DNA from 3 places in the Bradyrhizobium sp. CB82 genome. Region 2 is predicted to be linked to each of the others. Evidence: riboswitches for the same ligand, from Rfam matches in the RefSeq annotation. Region 2 holds a riboswitch; each other region holds the start of a gene.

Region 1 (6,054 bases), 4.4 Mb from region 2:
CGGTTTCGGGTGCTGCTATCGCCGTCGGTCGGCGTGCGCTGCTCGATCGCGAATGGGCCAGCGCAACGACGGCGCGGCTCGGCCACGACTGCGTACGGCTCGACGCCCAGGCGACGGCACAAGGATGGCGGCTGATCGGTGGCACGCCGCTGTTCCGGCTCTACGATGTCGGTGATGCACTTGCTGCACAGGACAAGCTCGCGCGCGGCCGGATCTGGTCGCGCGTCTTCAGCGGGCAGCCGGGGTGGTTGCGTCTGGGTCTGCCGGGCGATGAGGCGGAATGGTCGCGCCTTGCATCGGCGCTCGCCCGCTGACGCTCAGCGCGCCAGCGCGAGCAGGCCTTCGACATCAAGATGGGTCTCGATGTGATCGGCGAGCGCGTCGAGCGCACTCTCGACCCTGGCGCCGTATGGCTGGTCCGTCGCGGGAATGTCGAGCTGCGCGAGGAAGGCCCTGCGAAAACCGTCCGACGTGAACAGGCCGTGCAGATAGCTGCCATGCACACGGCCATCGCTGGAGATCGCGCCTTCCGGCGCGCCGTCGAGCATCGCGAAGGGACGCGCGCGATCCGGTCCATCGGTGTGGCCGATGTGAATTTCGTAAGCGTCGATTGCTTCGCTGGTCCCGCCATGGCGCGCCGTCACGCGCGTGAGCGTTTTCTTGGGCGACATCACCGTCGTCACATCCAGAAGGCCGAGGCCGGCTGTCTCTCCGGCCGGCCCCTCGATGCCCTTGGGATCATCCACACTGCGACCGAGCATCTGATAGCCGCCGCAGACGCCCAGCACATGACCGCCGCGACGGTGGTGTGCGAGGAGATCGATGTCCCACCCTTGCGTGCGCAAGAAGGTGAGGTCGCCGCGCGTCGATTTCGAGCCGGGGATGATGACGAGCCGTGCGTCGCCGGGGATCGCCTCGCCCGGGCGGACCATCACGAGGTCAACATTTGGCTCGAGCTTGAGCGGGTCGAGATCGTCGAAATTGGCGATCCGCGACAGCGCCAGAAACGCGATCTTGCATCGGCCGGGCTTTCGCGCCTCGCCCAGTCCCAGTGCATCCTCGGCCGGCAATTCGCCGGCGCGGGTAAACCAGGGTAGCACGCCAAAACCGCGCCAGGATGTCTTGTCCTGGATCAGCCGGTAGCCGTCATCGAACAGCGCGGGATCGCCGCGGAACTTGTTGATGACAAAACCATGGATCATCGCGGCATCGTCAGGATCGATCACGGTCTTGATGCCGACCAGTTGCGCGATAACGCCGCCGCGGTCGATGTCGCCGATCAGCACGACGGGAACGTCGGCCTTGCGGGCAAAGCCCATATTGGCGATGTCGGCCCGGCGCAAATTGACTTCGGCAGGGCTGCCGGCGCCTTCGACCAGGACGAGGTCGGAACGCGCCTTCAACCGTTCAAAACTTTCGATCACTGCGCCCATCAGTGAAGGTTTCATTGCCGCATAGTCGCGGGCGCGTGCCGTCGCGAGGCGTTTGCCCTGCACGATGACTTGCGCTCCGACATCGGTCTCGGGCTTGAGCAGAACCGGATTCATGTCGGTGTGCGGCTCGACGCCGGCGGCGACCGCCTGGAGCGCCTGCGCACGGCCGATCTCGCCGCCATCGACGGTCACGGCCGCATTGTTCGACATGTTCTGCGGCTTGAAGGGGAGCACGCGCAGGCGCCGGCGCCTCGCAGCGCGCGCAAGGCCCGCAACGACGAGCGACTTGCCCACGTCCGAGCCCGTTCCCTGAATCATCAATGCGCGCGCCATCCGAACTCTCAGAACTCGACGCCGGCTTGCGCCTTGATGCCGGAGCGGAACGGATGTTTTACCAGCGTCATCTCGGTGACGAGGTCGGCGATCTCGATCAGCTCGTCCTTGGCGTTGCGCCCGGTGAGGACGACATGCGTCAGCGGCGGCTTCTGCAATTTCAGAAAGTCAACGACCTCGGTGATATCGAGATAGTCGTAGCGCAGCGCGATGTTGATCTCATCGAGCACGACCATGCGCAGGCGTTCATCCGATATCAGCTCTTTCGCCTTCTCCCAGCCCGCCTTGGCCGCAGCGATGTCGCGGGCGCGGTCCTGCGTCTCCCAGGTAAAACCTTCACCCATGGCGTGGAACTGGCAGAGGTCGCCAAAGTGCCCGGTGAGCAGGCGGCGCTCGCCGGTATCCCAGGCACCCTTGATGAACTGGACCACCGCGCAGGGCAGGCCATGCGCGACACACCGAACGATCATGCCGAAGGCGGAGGAGGATTTGCCCTTGCCCGCGCCGGTATGGACGATGATCAGGCCCTTTTCGCCGCTCTTGGTCGCCATGATCTTGTCGCGGGCGACCTTCTTCTTCGCCATCTTCGCGGCGTGCCGGGCGTCGGTTTCCTCCACCGCTGGGGTATCCGGTTCAGGCGTCATCTGACGTGGTCCTTCGGCTTGACAAGTGGCGGCCATGGGCAAATGGTGGGCCAGCGTTGGTTCCTGTCCTACGACAGGCGAAGAGGGAATGCGATAGGGCTCGAATCGGAAAGATTCGTGTTCGAAAAGCAGCCGCCCCCGCGACCGTGACCGGAGAGATGCCCGAAGCCACTGATCCCCCTTGGGGATCGGGAAGGCGGGGATCGAAGGGAAAAACCCTGCTCCGCAAGCCGGGAGACCTGCCAGCGCGCACGTTTTGGACCGGCGGACGGGGTGTTCCGCGACGGGGAAACGGATCCTCTCCTCGAGCGGTTCGTGCGCCTCATCGCCTCCCGCAGATATCCTGGAAGGGGCGATGGCCGTCACACTTCACGTTTGCATCACCTGCCGCGCTGGCCAGACGCTCGGCGAAGGCGAAACCACGCCCGGCGCGCGGCTGCATGCCGCCATCCTCGACGTCGGTGTGCCCCAGGGCGTCAACCTGGTTCCCGTCGAATGCCTGTCGGCCTGTAGCCAGGGCTGCTCGGTTGCACTCAGTGCGCCCGGTCGATGGTCCTATGTCTACGGGCGCCTGTCCGATGCCAATGCGAGCGACGTCATCGCAGGCGCTTCGGCTTACGCGGCCGCGCCCGACGGCATCGTGCCATGGCGCAGCCGTCCCGAAATCTTCCGCAAGCAATCGCTTGCCCGCATTCCCCCGATTCCCGTCGTGCCGGAGGCCGCCGAATGAACACGCTCGCAAAAGTCCCGGTCACGGTCGTCACGGGCTTTCTGGGATCAGGCAAGACGACACTGATCCAGCATCTGATCACCAATGCCAACGGCAAGAAGCTCGCGGTGCTCGTCAACGAATTCGGCAGCGAAGGTGTCGATGGCGAGATCCTGAAATCCTGTGCGGATGCCAATTGTCCTGAGGAGAACATCGTCGAGCTCGCCAATGGCTGCATCTGCTGCACCGTGGCCGACGATTTCATTCCGGCGATGGAGCAGCTGCTCGCACGTCGGGTGAGGCCGGACCATATCCTGATCGAGACCTCGGGACTGGCCTTGCCGAAGCCGCTGCTTAAAGCGTTCGACTGGCCGGAGATCCGCTCACGGATTACGGTCGATGGCGTGATTGCGCTGGCAGATGCCGAGGCGGTCGCAGCCGGACGCTTTGCGCCGGACCCGGATGCGGTGGAAGCACAGCGCGCGGCGGATGAGAATCTCGATCACGAGACGCCGCTGTCGGAGGTGTTCGAGGACCAGATCGCCTGCGCCGATATCGTGCTCTTGACCAAGGCCGATCTTGCAGGCGCGGCGGGGCTCGAAGCAGCCAGGGCGGCGATCGCCGCGGAGATCCCGCGTCCGGTGCCGATGCTGCCTGTCGTCGACGGCGCAGTCGATCTGCGCGTGATCCTCGGCCTTGAAGCGGCGGCCGAAGACGATCTCGCTGCCCGCCCCTCGCATCATGACGGTGAGGACGAGCACGAGCACAATGATTTCAACTCCGTCGTGATCGATCTGCCTGAGGTCGTCGACGTCGAGGCGCTGATCGCCTCAGTGCAGCGGCTGGCACGAGAGCAGAACGTGCTGCGGGCCAAAGGCTATATCGCCGTCAAGGGCAAGCCGATGCGGCTGTTGCTGCAATCGGTCGGCGAGCGCGTGCGGCACCAGTTCGATCGGCCCTGGGGCGCGCGCCCCCGGCAATCCAAGCTGGTCGTGATCGGAGAGCAGGGCGACATCGACGAGGCCGCGATCAAGGCAGGGCTTGGAATGTCAGGGCTTGGGATCTGATGCACGTCGTCTTCCGCGAGAGCCGCGGTCTGGAGGAGACCGCGACGCCCAGGGACATCGGCCAGGACCCGGCCGATCTCGTGGTACTCTCGTTCTCGGATTCCGATCTCGTCGCGTTCGCGGCCGGATGGCGGCGGGGGCGCGCCGCGCTGCCGTCGCTGCGGCTCGCTAATCTCGCCGAGCTGCGCCACCCGCTGTCGGTCGACACCTATATCGAGCGAACGCTGTCGCGAGCGCGCGGCATTTTGGTCCGCCTGATCGGCGGCGAGTCCTATTGGGCCTATGGGCTCGCGGCCCTCCAGCGACTGGCGAAGGAGCGCGGCATCGCGCTCGCCGTGTTGCCGGCGGATGGCCGCGACGATGAACGGCTCGATGCGTTCTCGACCTTGCCGGTCTCGACGCTCAGACGGCTGAAAGTGCTCTGCGACAAGGGCGGACCGGTCGCCGCACAAGCCGCGATCGCGCAGCTTGCGCTGGCCTCGGGTCTCTATGCGGGGCCCGTGGTTGGTGAGATCGAGGTCCCCGAGATCGGTTTCTACGAGCCGGTGCGCGGTGTTGTCTGGGCGCTGCCCGACCCCGACGGAAGACCTCGCGCACTCGTTACCTTTTACCGCTCTTATCTCACGGCCGCCGATACTGCGCCGGTCGATGCGCTAATCGCAGCGCTCCGCGAGAGAGGCTTCGATGCCTGGGGCGTGTTCGTCACGTCACTGAAGGCGCCCGGCGTCGCCGATTGGCTGCGCGCGCACCTTGCGCAATATCCGCCCGCGGCCATCGTCAATGCGACCGCGTTCTCTGCAGTTGGCGACGACGGCGCGACGCCGTTCGATGCCGCATCGTGTCCGGTCTTCCAGGTCGCGCTCTCCACGGCACGCCGCGAAGACTGGGCCGAATCGGTCCGCGGCCTCTCGCCGGGCGATCTTGCGATGCATGTCGTGCTGCCGGAGGTCGACGGACGCGTGTTTGCGGGCGTGGTGAGCTTCAAATCGGCAGGCGAACGTGATCCTGATCTGCAGTTCGCGCATCTTTCACACCGGCCCGACGATGAGCGTGTCGCCGCCGTCGTTGCGCGCGTGGCGGCATGGCAGCGGCTCGCGCAAAAGCCGGCGGGCGAGAAGCGGCTGGCGATCGTGCTCTCCAACTATCCCGGTCGGCCGCACCAGATCGCCCATGCGGTCGGGCTCGATGCACTCGCCTCTGTTGAAGCGCTGCTCTCTGATCTCAGCGAAGCCGGCTTCATCGTCGAGCCGCAGAGTGCGCTCGGCGATGTCTTGCTGAAACAGGAGTTGACATGGAGTGTCGCCGACTATCGTGGGGCTCTCTCGCGGCTTCCCCGCGCATTGCAAGATGATCTGGCACGCGCCTGGGGGGCGCCGGAGGTCGACCCGAGCTGTCGTGGCGGCGAATTTCACTTCGCGGCGATTCGAAGCGGCAACGCGATCGTCGCGGTGCAGCCGGAACGCGGTGAGGTCAGTCACCGCGACGCTGACTATCACGATCTTTCGCGCACGCCGCGCCATGCCTATGTCGCGTTCTATCTCTGGCTCCGGCAGCAGGGCGTTGACGCTGTCGTGCACGTGGGCGCGCACGGAACGCTGGAATGGTTGCCCGGAAAATCCGTTGCGCTGTCGCCGTCCTGCTGGCCGGAGGCGCTGGCCGGCGAGTTGCCGCTGGTCTATCCGTTCATTGTCAACGATCCCGGCGAGGCGGCACAAGCCAAGCGGCGGACCGGCGCGGTCACGATCGGCCATCTGCCGCCGCCGCTGACCAAGTCCGCCGTGCCTGAGGGCCTGCACAGGCTCGAGCAACTGCTTGACGAATATTCGACCGCCGACGGCCTCGATCCCGCGCGCCGGCAGCGCCTGATT
Region 2 (6,054 bases):
CGAGGAGGCATGGCGTCTTAAGGCTCCATTAAACGACTTTTTGGCGTCTTATGGCTCCAACAATATAATTGCGTTATTCGGTTTGTCAATCATTTGGCACCTTAAGCTACCGTAAACTCGGATATTGGCGCCTAAAGGTGCCACAATCGCGAATGTGCTAGGGAATTCAATGACTTGATCATCAGCGCGATGATCGCGTTCATCTCGCGACGTCAACCGCAATCAAGAACTCACACCCGAGGATCATCGCCGTCGGCGCGGCAATCGACGCACATACTTGCTTGCACCAAGGCCGCCGTTGGCGCTTGGTGCCAAATTCCAGCCGCACTGGGAACGAGGTCGCTGACAATGCGGATGAGCGGCCAGCTGCGCTGAACAATACAATGAGCGTCAGCGACGCGGCATCGAAATTTGACTTTGTCGGACGGGAGCCAGCCCACGCAAGGTTAGCCACCACGCCCTTCGTGTGACTCGTCGTCCCTCGGGCAGGCTTCTCCCGATCAATCGACTTGTTCATGGCCCCAAAGATGGTCAGAAGAAACGCCCGCAGCAAAGAAATTGATAAATTGGTGCATGGATCGGAACAGCCATCGGCGCCGCGCAGACATAATCGGTAGGTCAGCAATGCCTATCGTGGCCTGATTCAGAGCCATCATTTATCGCAGCCGAGATAACAGCGAGACCAACTCGCCCTGGCGCCTGGTCGCGGTCCGTAGAAACACAGCCTTAAGGTGGTTCCTGGCTGTTCCTGGAGAGATGTTCATCTCGCGAGCGATTTCCTCCAGCGACCTTCCCTTTGCCAACAACGATGCCAGTTGCGCTTGAACAGGAGTCAAGCCGAAGACTTCCATGAGCGACCCTTGTGAAATGACCGGCATTTCATCCAAGTCCGTCAGGAGAAGAACAACGCTCACGTCACAAGCAGGCTGCTGGATCCAGAACTTCGCAGGATAGCTTCCATCACGATCGGTCGACGACTGGCACGATTGACTGCGAGATGTGAAACTGAGGGCACTTGCTTCTCCGAGACCAGCCGGGCGCGATCCAGCAGCGCGTCCAGTTTCATTCGCGATTGACAGTCTGCCACATAGATCCGGCGCCCACGCACGGAGAACTCACTGTCAAAGACCTTTGAGGCCTTACCGCTCACAGCCAACACTGAGCCGTCTCGATCGAGCAAAATTGCGGGGTGATTTATCAAATCGAGCGCAATGAGGACGCTCGAGTACTCCTTAGGAGTCATCGCCGGCTGGTAGATAGGGACGCTTCCCTGGCGCGCATCGAGCATTTGAGACCCAACAAATCAGTTGGCGCGCGTCTCCGCCAAGCTTCACATGGCTGAAAGCGACACCAATGTCGGCATATTGTGTCAACTCTTAGTGAAACGCAGCGCTGGGGACAGTCCCATTTGGGATGTTCGCGGAATACTCTCTCATCCAGATAGAAGACGGATAGACGACGGATCGTATGATCATGGCGCGGTTGGGCCACGGCCACGCAGGAAGCAAGCACTTCTGCTCCGCAGAAAGTCAGCGACACTCAATTTGAGGATCGCCGTTATATAGATCGGCATCTATCAGCCTCAAACGCCGCTCAGCGCCCAAGGTCTCGCTCGACCGTTTCGTCGAGGGTCCCCGGAAACTTCGAGCATCTCGATCATGTTCGGCCCGGGTGCATTGCCTCAAAGAAATCAAGCGAGATCGTCTAAGACACCAACGCGCGTCATGCGAAAGCAAGATCGCACCTCACATGGGAATGCGGCACGATCGACCAGCTCCGTCAACTGTCGGATCTCTCTTTCGCGATCGGTTGCCACGGTTAAGGCAAATTCTTGAGTGCAGAGGCCGCTCCGCCTCGTCCTCAAGTCTCTTCCCCCACAGAGTCGACCCGCAGCTTTCGTTTCCCTCCGTCCCGGGCGATATTATCGCCCCTCAAAGTCGAAGTTCGCCGATTTCTGGGCCTACATTTCAGAAATTCTGCGTGCGATGGAGGCAATGCGCAGTCTTTTCGCGCTACCGAGCATCAACCTTGGCCGGCAAGGCACGAGATGCGCTCTGAGCTTCCCAACAAGCGCGCTGGACAATACAGCATACAGCATGGCGTTTCAGGCTTGAGCTTTGCCTGGATTCTTGCGGTTGCCTACTGCCCTCCAAAACCTGCTTTCGCGCCTCGCGCTCTATTGGCCTCACATTCCAGAACCATATTTAAACAATTGCGCGGCTGGAAATCCAAGAAGGTTGGGAGCCATATCAAGGGCCACCGCCGGCGCAATCCGAGCGGCCAGCCTATGACGTACTGGTGCAGGTGAAGGCTCTTAAATCCTTCCACCGCGCTGGATGCGGCGGCAAACTCTCGCACGATGTCGCGCAGTCGCCCGCGGCTGGGCTTGTAGCTGCAAGTTTCCGCCTGCATCCATAGCGGCCTTAACCACGAACTCGCCTCTTTGCCCAACCCGGACATTTCGCGCCGGTTATTATCTCGCTCGGTGGACCTGCTCGGCGAACAACTAAAGGATGCTCTGCTTCAGGGAGGGATTGACTCCGCGCCTCGCCAACTTCTACGGTGACAACCGACGGTTCCCCTCACGGGGATCAAAAGGGAATGCGGTGCGGGGATTTCCCTCATGCCGCGGCTGCCCCCGCAACTGTAAGCGGCGAATCTTTCGTCATAGGCCACTGGGAAACTCGGTCCTGGGAAGGCGACGGAAGGTTAGGACCCGCGAGCCAGGAGACCTGCCGTCAGCCGTGGTCACACGCGAAAATGTCGGTCGGGGAGTACAGACATTGCTTTCACCTTGCGTAGATCCGACTACGTCCAGGTGAGACCTCGTTCGCTGTGACGTGCCACCGACGTCATGCCGAGGTCTATTCGTGTTTCCCATTATGCCGAGGCGGCTGCGCGCCGACCTGCTTGCTTTCACCTTCCTTCTTACAGCTCTGCCGTTCGGGACTTGCACTGCTAAGGCACAGCAAGTTCACCCGATTCAAAACCTGCCGCCGGTCGTGGTCCGTCCGCCCCAAGAACGTGCGGCAAGGCCGGGCCGCCCGGACGGCAAACGTTCCGCCACGGCGTCGCGGTCGCAGTCAAAGCCGGCGGCAACGCCTCGCGCAGTACCGACGGTCGCAGGCTCCGACGGCTCGCCGTCGACGCTCAAGTTAACTGAGCAGAATACGAGCGCGAGCCGCCTCAGCCTCACGCCGCTGCAAACACCTGCCAGCGTCGAGACAATTACGTCGCAGACCATCGAGGATCGTGGCCAGCATAGCGTCACCGATGCCGTGGCCCAGAATGCAGCGGGCTTCACTGCAAGCCCCGCCCCCGGCAACGGCGGTCTCTCCTTCAGCACTCGCGGTTTCGCCGGCAGCAATTCGGTGATGACACTGTACGACGGCACACGCCTCTACGTCGGGGCTGGAACCGTGACCTTTCCGTTCGACACCTGGTCGGCGGAGCGCATCGAGGTCATGCGCGGGCCGACCTCTGTGCTCTACGGCGAGGGCGCCATCGGTGGCATCATCAACGTGATCCCGAAGAAGCCGATTACAACGACCTACAACGATGCCGAAGCGTCACTCGACAGCAACATGGCGCGACGCCTTGCCGTGGATAGCGGTGGTGCGATCGATCCCAACATATCCTATCGCCTCACAGCTACCGGCAACATGTCGGACGGCTGGGTCGATCGTGACAAGACGTCCAATCTGGCGATCTCTGCAGCGGTGCGGGTGCAGGCCGCCGACAATCTCGCGTTCACTCTGTCAGAGGACTACGGCAACCGAAGCCCGTCGCGCTACTTCGGGACCCCCCTGATCAATAGCGCTATCGACGACAGGCTGCGATTCAAGAATTACAACGTGCTCGACAGCGCGATCCACTATGAGGACAACTGGACGCAGTTCAAGACCGAATGGGACGTCGCGGACGGCATTACGGTCCATGACACACTTTACTACCTGACCAGCCATCGGCACTGGCGTGACGTTGAGAGCTATGCGTGGAATCCCGCTACCCAACTCATCACGCGGACCAACTATATCGAGATTTTTCACGACCAAGCGCAGGCCGGCAACCGGATGGACGCGACGTTTCGCGGCCATGTGCTCGGCCTTGCGAACGAGTTCGTCGCCGGTTTCGATATCAACAGGATCGACTTCACTCACACCAACAATTCGCCCTATGGCGGGACATCCTCGGTCAGCCTCGATGCCGTCGACCTGGGTTATTTTTCGACCACGACGACGCCGACCACTCCTGGCTACAAGGCAATCGTCAATCAATACGCGCTGTTCGCCGAGGACCGATTGTCGCTGACCGACAAGCTGTCCCTCGTGAGTGGCGTGCGGTTCGACCAGCCGGAGGTCGGCCGCAGCGACTACAAAACACCGGCGAATAGTTTCGATACCGCGCTGTCGGGCACGAGCTGGCGCACCGGCGCGGTGTACACGCCGATTCCAAACCTGGCGTTCTACGGGCAGTATGCGACGGCCGTCGATCCCGTCACAAACCTGATTTCGCTACCGGCGACGCAAAAGACCTTCCAGCTCGCCGCCGGCAAACAAATCGAAGTCGGGGTCAAGCAATCGTTTTGGGGCGGTCGCGGCGAATGGACACTGGCAGGCTACCAGATCGTCAAGAACAATCTTCTGGTCCCCGACCCAAGCAATCCTGCCGGTGTCGCATTGCAGGTCGGCCAGCAATCATCGCGCGGGGTCGAGGCCTCGATTGGTCTTGCCCCGAATGACGGCTGGCGGATAGACGCCAATCTGGCGCTGCTGCAGGCGAGATACGACAATTTCAGCCAGATGGTGAGCGGCAAGATCGTGAGCTACGCAGGCAATATTCCGAGGAATGTGCCGGAGCAGGTATCGAACGTCTGGGTCACGTGGGACTTCGCCTCCAACTGGTCCGTCTATGGCGGCGTTCAGATCGTGGGCCGAACTTTTTCGGACGATGCCAATACCCTTCGGCGTCCCGGCTATGCAGTCGTCAATGGCGGGATCCGCTGGAAGCCGGATGCGCGCACCACCGTCGCCTTCCGACTCTATAACCTGTTCGACACTGTCTATGCGACCTCGGCGCCTTACGCCGGGCAATGGTTGCTGGGCATGCCGCGCACGGCCGAGTTGTCTATCAATGTGAAGTTCTGATCATGCAGCGGACATTGATCGGCCGAGGACGGCGATGGCTCTACATCACCCATCGCTGGATCGGCATTGCGACTTGCCTGTTGTTTGCGATGTGGTTCGCCTCGGGAATCGTCATGATGTACGTGGCGTTCCCGCAGCTCACCGACCGCGAGCGATGGGCGGCACTGCCGGAGATCGCCTGGAACCAGGTGCGCGTGGCGCCCGATCAGGCCATGGCGATCGTCGGTATCGCACACTATCCACGTGATTTTCGTCTCGTCATGCTCGACGACGCCCCGGTCTATCGGCTGCTCGCTTGGGACGGCACGCGCAAAACGATATCGGCCACGGACGGTCGCCAGATCGATGGTATCGCACCCGAACAGGCGCTGGCGATCGCCAGCCATCATCCGAATGCGACGCATCCGCAGATGATCGGCACGACCGAACGCGATCAGTGGAGTGTCACCGCGCGTTACGATCCCCTGCGGCCGTTTTTTCTGGTGTCGCTCGGGGACAAGGATGGAACCGAGCTCTACGTCTCAACGCGGACCGGGGAATTGGTGCTGGATACCACACGACGCGAGCGGATCTGGAATTGGCTCGGCGCGATCCCGCACTGGATCTATCCCACGGTTCTCCGGCAGGACGGGGCGACGTGGCGGCAGGTGGTGCTCTGGATCTCCGGCATTTGCCTGGTCGTCGCGGTGACCGGTTTCTGGATCGGCATTCTGAGGCTGCGGTTACGCCCCCGCTATGCCCGGGGCACTGTCACCCCCTATCGTGGCTGGATGGCCTGGCATCACATTACCGGACTGATTGGTGGCCTATTCATCCTGACCTGGATGTTCAGCGGGTGGTTGTCGCTCAATCCGGGCGAGTATTTTTCGGCCCGAGGTCCGACCCGGGACATGGCCGTCCGCTATGC
Region 3 (6,054 bases), 4.4 Mb from region 2:
GCACTTCTCGCCGCCGGCGGTGTGGAAGGTCTCGCGGCTGTTGCAACCGTCAGCGACAAGGCGAACAGCGCAGCGCTGAAGTTGCTGGCGGGCGAATTGAACGTGCCGATCAAGGCGATTTCCGCCGACATGCTCGCCGGCATCGCGACTCCGACCCAGTCAAAACTCATCAAGGACAAGTTCGGCACGGGATCGGTGGCGGAAGCCGTCGCGCTCGCGGCTGCGGGCCGTGACGCGCGGCTGATTGCGACCCGCGTGGTCTCGCAGGACCGGACCGCGACCGCGGCGATAGCGGAAGGAGACGGCGAATGACCGTGCATTTCATTGGGGCAGGGCCGGGCGCCGCCGATCTCCTCACTCTGCGCGGGCGCGATCTGATCGCGGCCTCGCCGGTGTGCCTCTATGCGGGCTCGCTCGTGCCTGAGGGCGTGCTGGCGCACTGCCCGAAGGGCGCGCGGATCGTCAACACGGCGCCGCTGTCGCTCGACGAGATCGTCGTCGAGATCGCCAACGCGCATGCGGAAGGCAAGGATGTCGCGCGGCTACATTCGGGCGACCTCTCGATCTGGTCGGCGATGGGCGAGCAATTGCGCCGCCTGCGCGCGCTCGACATTCCCTTCACCGTTACGCCGGGCGTGCCGTCGTTCTCCGCTGCTGCCGCAGCGCTCGAGGCTGAACTGACTTTGCCGGGGCTTGCGCAATCGGTGGTGCTGACGCGCACGCCGGGGCGGGCGAGCGCAATGCCGGAGGGTGAGAAGCTTGCTGCGTTCGCCGCGACCGGAGCGGTGCTCGCGATCCATCTCTCGATCCATCTGCTCGACAAGGTCGTCGCCGAGCTGACGCCGCATTATGGCTCCGATTGTCCGGTCGCGATCGTCTGGCGCGCGAGCTGGCCCGACCAGCGCATCGTCCGCGCGACGCTCGCCACGCTTGATGCGGCCGTCGGTGCCGAGCTCGAACGCACCGCGCTCATCCTGGTCGGCAGGACTCTCGGCTCGGAGGAATTTTCCGAGAGCCGCCTTTACGCCGCCGACTACGATCGCCGCTACCGGCCGTTCGGTCCTGCGCCGCGCTTTCCGGAGGTGTCGTGATGGCGGCGGGGCTCGTCATCTCGGCGCCGGCCTCCGGCGTCGGCAAGACGACGCTGACGCTGGCGCTCGCCCGCGCCTATCGCGATCGCGGCCTCAAGGTGCAGTGCTTCAAAAGCGGCCCCGACTACATCGATCCGGCCTTTCATGCCGCGGCTACGGGGCGCGCCTCCGTCAACGTCGATAGCTGGGCGATGGATCGCACGACGATCGAACATCTCGTCAGCCGGGGTGCGACCGCAGATCTCGTGCTGGCGGAGGGCTCGATGGGCCTGTTCGACGGTGTCGCCGCGCGCGGCGTCTCGGGCACCGGCGCCACCGCAGACATCGCCGCGATGATGGGCTGGCCGGTGCTGCTCGTGATCGATCCGTCCGGCCAGGCCCAGACGGCCGCCGCGATTGCGACCGGCTTGCGGGATTTCCGTAGCGGCGTGCGCCTTGCCGGCGTCGTGCTCAACCGCGTCGCGAGCCCGCGGCATCAGGATCTCGTACGGCGGGCTTTGGCCGATGCAGGCATTGCCGTGTTCGGCGCGCTGCCGCGCCATGCCGAGATCAGCCTGCCGAAGCGGCATCTCGGCCTGGTCCAGGCGGAAGAGCAGGCGGAGATCGGCGGCCTGATCGCGGAGGCTGCGCGCTTCGTCAGCGAGCACGTCGATCTCGACGCCGTGCTGGGCGCAGCCTGTGCATGGCCGGCGCAACCTGCCCCGAACGGGCTCAACGTCAGGCCGCCGGGCCAGCGCATCGCGCTGGCGCGCGACGCCGCGTTTTCCTTCGTCTATCCGCATATGCTGGAGGCCTGGCATGCAGCCGGTGCGGAGATCCTGCCTTTCGCGCCGCTCGCCGACGAGGGACCAGATGCAACCGCCGACGTGTGCTGGCTGCCTGGCGGCTATCCGGAACTGCATGCCGGCCGGCTCGCGGCGAATACGCGCTTTCGCGAGCGCTTGGGCGCCTTTGCCGAGACGCGGCCGGTCCATGGCGAATGTGGCGGCTACATGGTGATGGGCGCCGCCTTGACCGATGCCGAGGGCGCGCGGCACGAGATGCTTGGCCTCTTGGGCCTTGAGACGAGCTTTGCCAAACGTCGCATGCATCTCGGCTACCGTCTTGCCGAGCTCGCCGCCCCGATGCCGGGACATCAGCCTGGCGTGCGCCTGCGCGGCCATGAATTCCACTATTCGACGATCATTGCGCAGCCCGATACGCCGCTCGCGGTCGTGCACGATGCGACCGGCGCGGTCGTTGCCGAGACCGGATCGCGCCGCGGGCGTGCAACGGGTACTTTCTTTCATCTGATTGCGGAGGACCGGTGAGCGGCTTCGTCTCCTTCGTCTCCGCCGGTCCCGGCGATCCCGAGCTTTTGACGCTCAAAGGCGCCGCGCGGCTGCGCGAGGCCGACGTGGTGCTCTATGACGATCTTGCATCCGGTGCGATCCTCGAGCTCGCCCGGCCCGGCGCCAATCTCGTGGCGGTCGGCAAACGCGCCGGAAGGCCCTCGACCAAGCAGCAGCACGTCAACCGCCTGCTGGTCGATTACGCGGCGACCGGCGCGCGCGTGGTGCGGCTGAAATCCGGCGATGCCGGAATCTTCGGCAGGCTGGAAGAGGAGATCGAAACGCTGCGGGTGGCCGGGATCGGCTACGAGATCGTGCCCGGCGTTACCTCGGCCTGCGTCGCGGCAGCGCAAGCCGGCATCCCCCTGACCCGTCGGAACACAGCGCGCCGGGTACAGTTCGTGACCGGAGCCGATGTGACCGGGCAGTTGCCGCAAAATCTGAACTGGGCGGCGCTGGCCGACCCCGATGCGACGACGGTCGTCTATATGGGCCGGCGCACGTTCCCGGATCTTGCCGCGAAGCTGATCGCGCAGGGGCTTGCTCCGGAGACGCCGGCGCTGTTTGCGGAATCACTTGGCCGCGCCGATGAGCGGCTCGTCCGCACCACGATCGCCAAGCTCGCCGAAGAGCTCGCGCAGGCCGTGCCCGCGGCCACAGCCGCCGTTATCCTGTTTGGCGCACTGGCGGGAGAATCGTCATGATGATGCCCGTTGCAGCCGTTCTGCCCTTGACGCCCGGCTTGCGAAAGAGGCACACAAGAGGGGCATGGTGCTCGATGCGGCGCAAAGCGCCGGAGCATAATCGGGAATGGGGGTGGGCGGACCCAGTTGCGGCGCCCCAAACCCCAGCCGCCCCCGCGACTGTAAGCGGTGAGGGGCTCCGATCCGCCACTGGGCCGCAAGGCTCGGGAAGGCCGGAGATCCCCTTCGATCCGCGAGCCAGGAGACCGGCCCTGCACGTTTGGACGCCAAGGCCGTCGGGTGTGACGGCAGGAAGGACTTGAACCATGCATATCGAACCGGGAATCGTGACGGGCGCCAAGCTCGTGTTGAGTTACGCAACCAGCATCGCCGCCGGCGGCGTTGCGCTGAAGCTCGCGGCCGAGACCGTGCGCGAGCAGGGCATCAGCTCGTTCGCTCTACGGTCGGCTGCAACGACCGCGCTGGTCTTCACCTTCTTCGAGATCCTGCCGCACTTCCCGGTCGGCGTCTCCGAGGTGCACTTCATCCTCGGCTCGACCTTGTTCCTGCTGTTCGGCGCGGCACCGGCGGCCTTTGGTCTCGCGCTCGGCCTCTTGCTGCAAGGCCTGTTCTTCGTGCCGACCGACCTACCGCAATATGGCATGAACGTCACCACGCTGCTGGTGCCGCTGTTCGCCATCCAAGCGCTCGCTACCCGCATCATTCCTCGCAACACCGCCTATGTCGACCTGCAGTATCGCCAGGCGCTGGCGCTCTCGACGGCGTATCAGTCCGGCATCATCGCCTGGGTTGCGTTCTGGGCGATCTATGGCGCGGGCTTTGGCGCTGCGAACCTTGCCAACATCGCAACCTTTGCCGCGTCCTATGCGCTGGTGATCGTGATCGAGCCGCTCGCCGATCTCGCGGTGCTGGCGCTGGCAAAGTCGCTGCGTGGCGTCACCGCGCCCGGTCTCGTCACCCCGCGCCTGCACGACGCAGCGTAGGGATGATTTGAAGGGCGGCCGTCATGGTCGCCCTTCACACTCGTGATGGTCACGCTTTCCCTGATAGGCATCGGTTGCGGCGATCCCGAGCAGCTCACGCTCGCAGCGATCCGTGCCATCAACGCGGCCGATCTCGTTTTGATCCCGCGCAAAGGAACGCAGAAGTCCGATCTTGCCGAACTACGGCGGACGATTTGCGCTGATTTGCTCACCAACAAGCAGACACGTATCGCGGAGTTCGACTTGCCGGTGCGTGACGCCGGCGAGGCTGATTACCGCAAGGGGGTCGATGACTGGCATGATGCGGTCGCCGCGACGTGGTCGCGGGCGATCTCGAGCCATCTCGGACATGATGGCCGCGTTGCGCTGCTGATCTGGGGCGACCCGTCGCTCTATGACTCGTCTTTGAGGATCGCGCGGCGGCTTGATCCTTTGCCCGCGATCGAGGTCATTCCTGGCATCACCTCGATCCAGGCGCTGTGCGCGGCGCATGCGCTGCCGCTGAACGATATCGGCGAGCCTTTCTTGGTGACGACAGGGCGGCGACTGCGCGAGGGCGGCTGGCCCGACCGCGTCGACACCGTGGTGGTGATGCTCGATGGCGGCACGGCGTTTCAGTCACTCGATCCGGAAGGGCTGCAGATCTGGTGGGGCGCCTATCTCGGCATGCCCGATCAGATCGTCATGTCGGGTGCATTGGCCGAGATCGGCCCACGCATCGTCGCGGTACGGCGCGAGGCGCGCGAACGGCACGGCTGGATCATGGACAGCTACATTCTCAAACGCAGTACGTGACACCAGCGCTGTCGCATGAACGGAGGCAGGACGACATGCTCCCCAATTGGGTCTACGAGAAATGCCCGGGTATCTCTGCCGCGCACCGCGAGGCGGCGATGGCGCGGCAGGCGCAACTGACCAAGCCGACAGGCGCGCTCGGCCGGCTCGAGCAGGTCGCGATCGATCTCGCGGGCCTGCAAGAGACGGAGCAGCCGCGCGCCGCGCGCGTGCCGATCATCGTCTTTGCCGGCGATCACGGCATCGTCGCCCAGGGCGTGTCCGCCTATCCCCAGGAAGTCACGATCGCGATGATGTCGAATTTCGCCGCGGGCGGCGCTGCGATCGCGGTCCTCGCGCGTGAATTGGGCTCAAGTCTCGAGGTCGTCGATGCCGGCTCGCTGGCGCAGTCGCCGGTGCCGGGGATCGTCGCGGACAAGCCGCGCTGCGGCACGCGCGATTTCAGTGTGGAGGCTGCGCTGGAACCGGCGGAGCTGGCTTTTGCGTTCGACTGTGGACGGCGTGCAGTCGCACGTGCGGCGGTCGAACAACCTGATCTTCTGATTCTCGGCGAGATGGGCATCGGCAACACCACGACCTCGGCGGCGATCGCGGCGAGCCTGCTCGGCGTGAGCGCCGACGAAATCGCAGGCAGCGGCACCGGTGTCGATGCTGCGGGTCGCGCGCGCAAGGCGCGCGTGATCGACGAAGCGCTCGCCCGGCATGGCCTGACGAAAGCCGGCACATCGCCCGAGCAAACGCTCCGCACGGTCGGCGGCCTCGAAATCGCTGCGATCTGCGGGGCGATCATCGCGGCTGCGCAGCGGCGCATTCCGACCTTGATCGACGGCTTCATCGTGTCGGTCGCCGCGCTGGCGGCCGCGCGCCTCAATCCGTCATGTCAGCCGTTCCTGCTGCCGTCGCATCAGTCGGCGGAGCAGGGCCATCGTCTTGTGCTTCGCGCCCTCAACGTTCAGCCGCTGGTCAGCCTCGATCTCAGGCTCGGAGAGGGATCGGGCGCGGCGATCGCGCTGCCGCTGGTGCGGCTCGCCTGCGCCCTGCACAATGGCATGGCGACGTTTGCGCAGGCCAATGTTCCGGATCGCCCGGCCTAAAACGCGATGAGATTGGATGAATCGTCATCGCGTTTCAGGTTGTTGTTTGCGCATGA

The links. Region 2 has a riboswitch for cobalamin ahead of QA640_RS06575 (TonB-dependent receptor). Riboswitches for the same ligand answer to the same signal wherever they lie in the genome.
Region 1: linked by a shared signal. The riboswitch ahead of QA640_RS28245 (DUF1636 domain-containing protein) and the one ahead of QA640_RS06575 (TonB-dependent receptor) in region 2 are both predicted to bind cobalamin.
Region 3: linked by a shared signal. The riboswitch ahead of QA640_RS28180 (energy-coupling factor ABC transporter permease) and the one ahead of QA640_RS06575 (TonB-dependent receptor) in region 2 are both predicted to bind cobalamin.

Annotation. Positions count from the first base shown of each region.
Region 1 covers NZ_CP121650.1:5,784,957-5,791,010, reverse strand. The annotation lists gene cobD (threonine-phosphate decarboxylase CobD) at 1-314, shown strand, start outside; gene QA640_RS28255 (cobyric acid synthase) at 318-1,766, opposite strand; gene cobO (cob(I)yrinic acid a,c-diamide adenosyltransferase) at 1,775-2,410, opposite strand; cobalamin riboswitch at 2,451-2,672, shown strand; gene QA640_RS28245 (DUF1636 domain-containing protein) at 2,766-3,140, shown strand; gene cobW (cobalamin biosynthesis protein CobW) at 3,137-4,186, shown strand; gene cobN (cobaltochelatase subunit CobN) at 4,186-6,054, shown strand, end outside.
Region 2 covers NZ_CP121650.1:1,379,026-1,385,079, reverse strand. The annotation lists gene QA640_RS06590 (hypothetical protein) at 200-625, opposite strand; gene QA640_RS06585 (LuxR C-terminal-related transcriptional regulator) at 657-851, opposite strand; gene QA640_RS06580 (hypothetical protein) at 911-1,288, opposite strand; cobalamin riboswitch at 2,557-2,755, shown strand; gene QA640_RS06575 (TonB-dependent receptor) at 2,871-5,147, shown strand; gene QA640_RS06570 (PepSY domain-containing protein) at 5,150-6,054, shown strand, end outside.
Region 3 covers NZ_CP121650.1:5,772,314-5,778,367, reverse strand. The annotation lists gene QA640_RS28200 (cobalamin biosynthesis protein) at 1-312, shown strand, start outside; gene cobM (precorrin-4 C(11)-methyltransferase) at 309-1,091, shown strand; gene QA640_RS28190 (cobyrinate a,c-diamide synthase) at 1,091-2,401, shown strand; gene cobA (uroporphyrinogen-III C-methyltransferase) at 2,398-3,126, shown strand; cobalamin riboswitch at 3,175-3,395, shown strand; gene QA640_RS28180 (energy-coupling factor ABC transporter permease) at 3,432-4,109, shown strand; gene cobF (precorrin-6A synthase (deacetylating)) at 4,155-4,904, shown strand; gene cobT (nicotinate-nucleotide--dimethylbenzimidazole phosphoribosyltransferase) at 4,940-5,998, shown strand.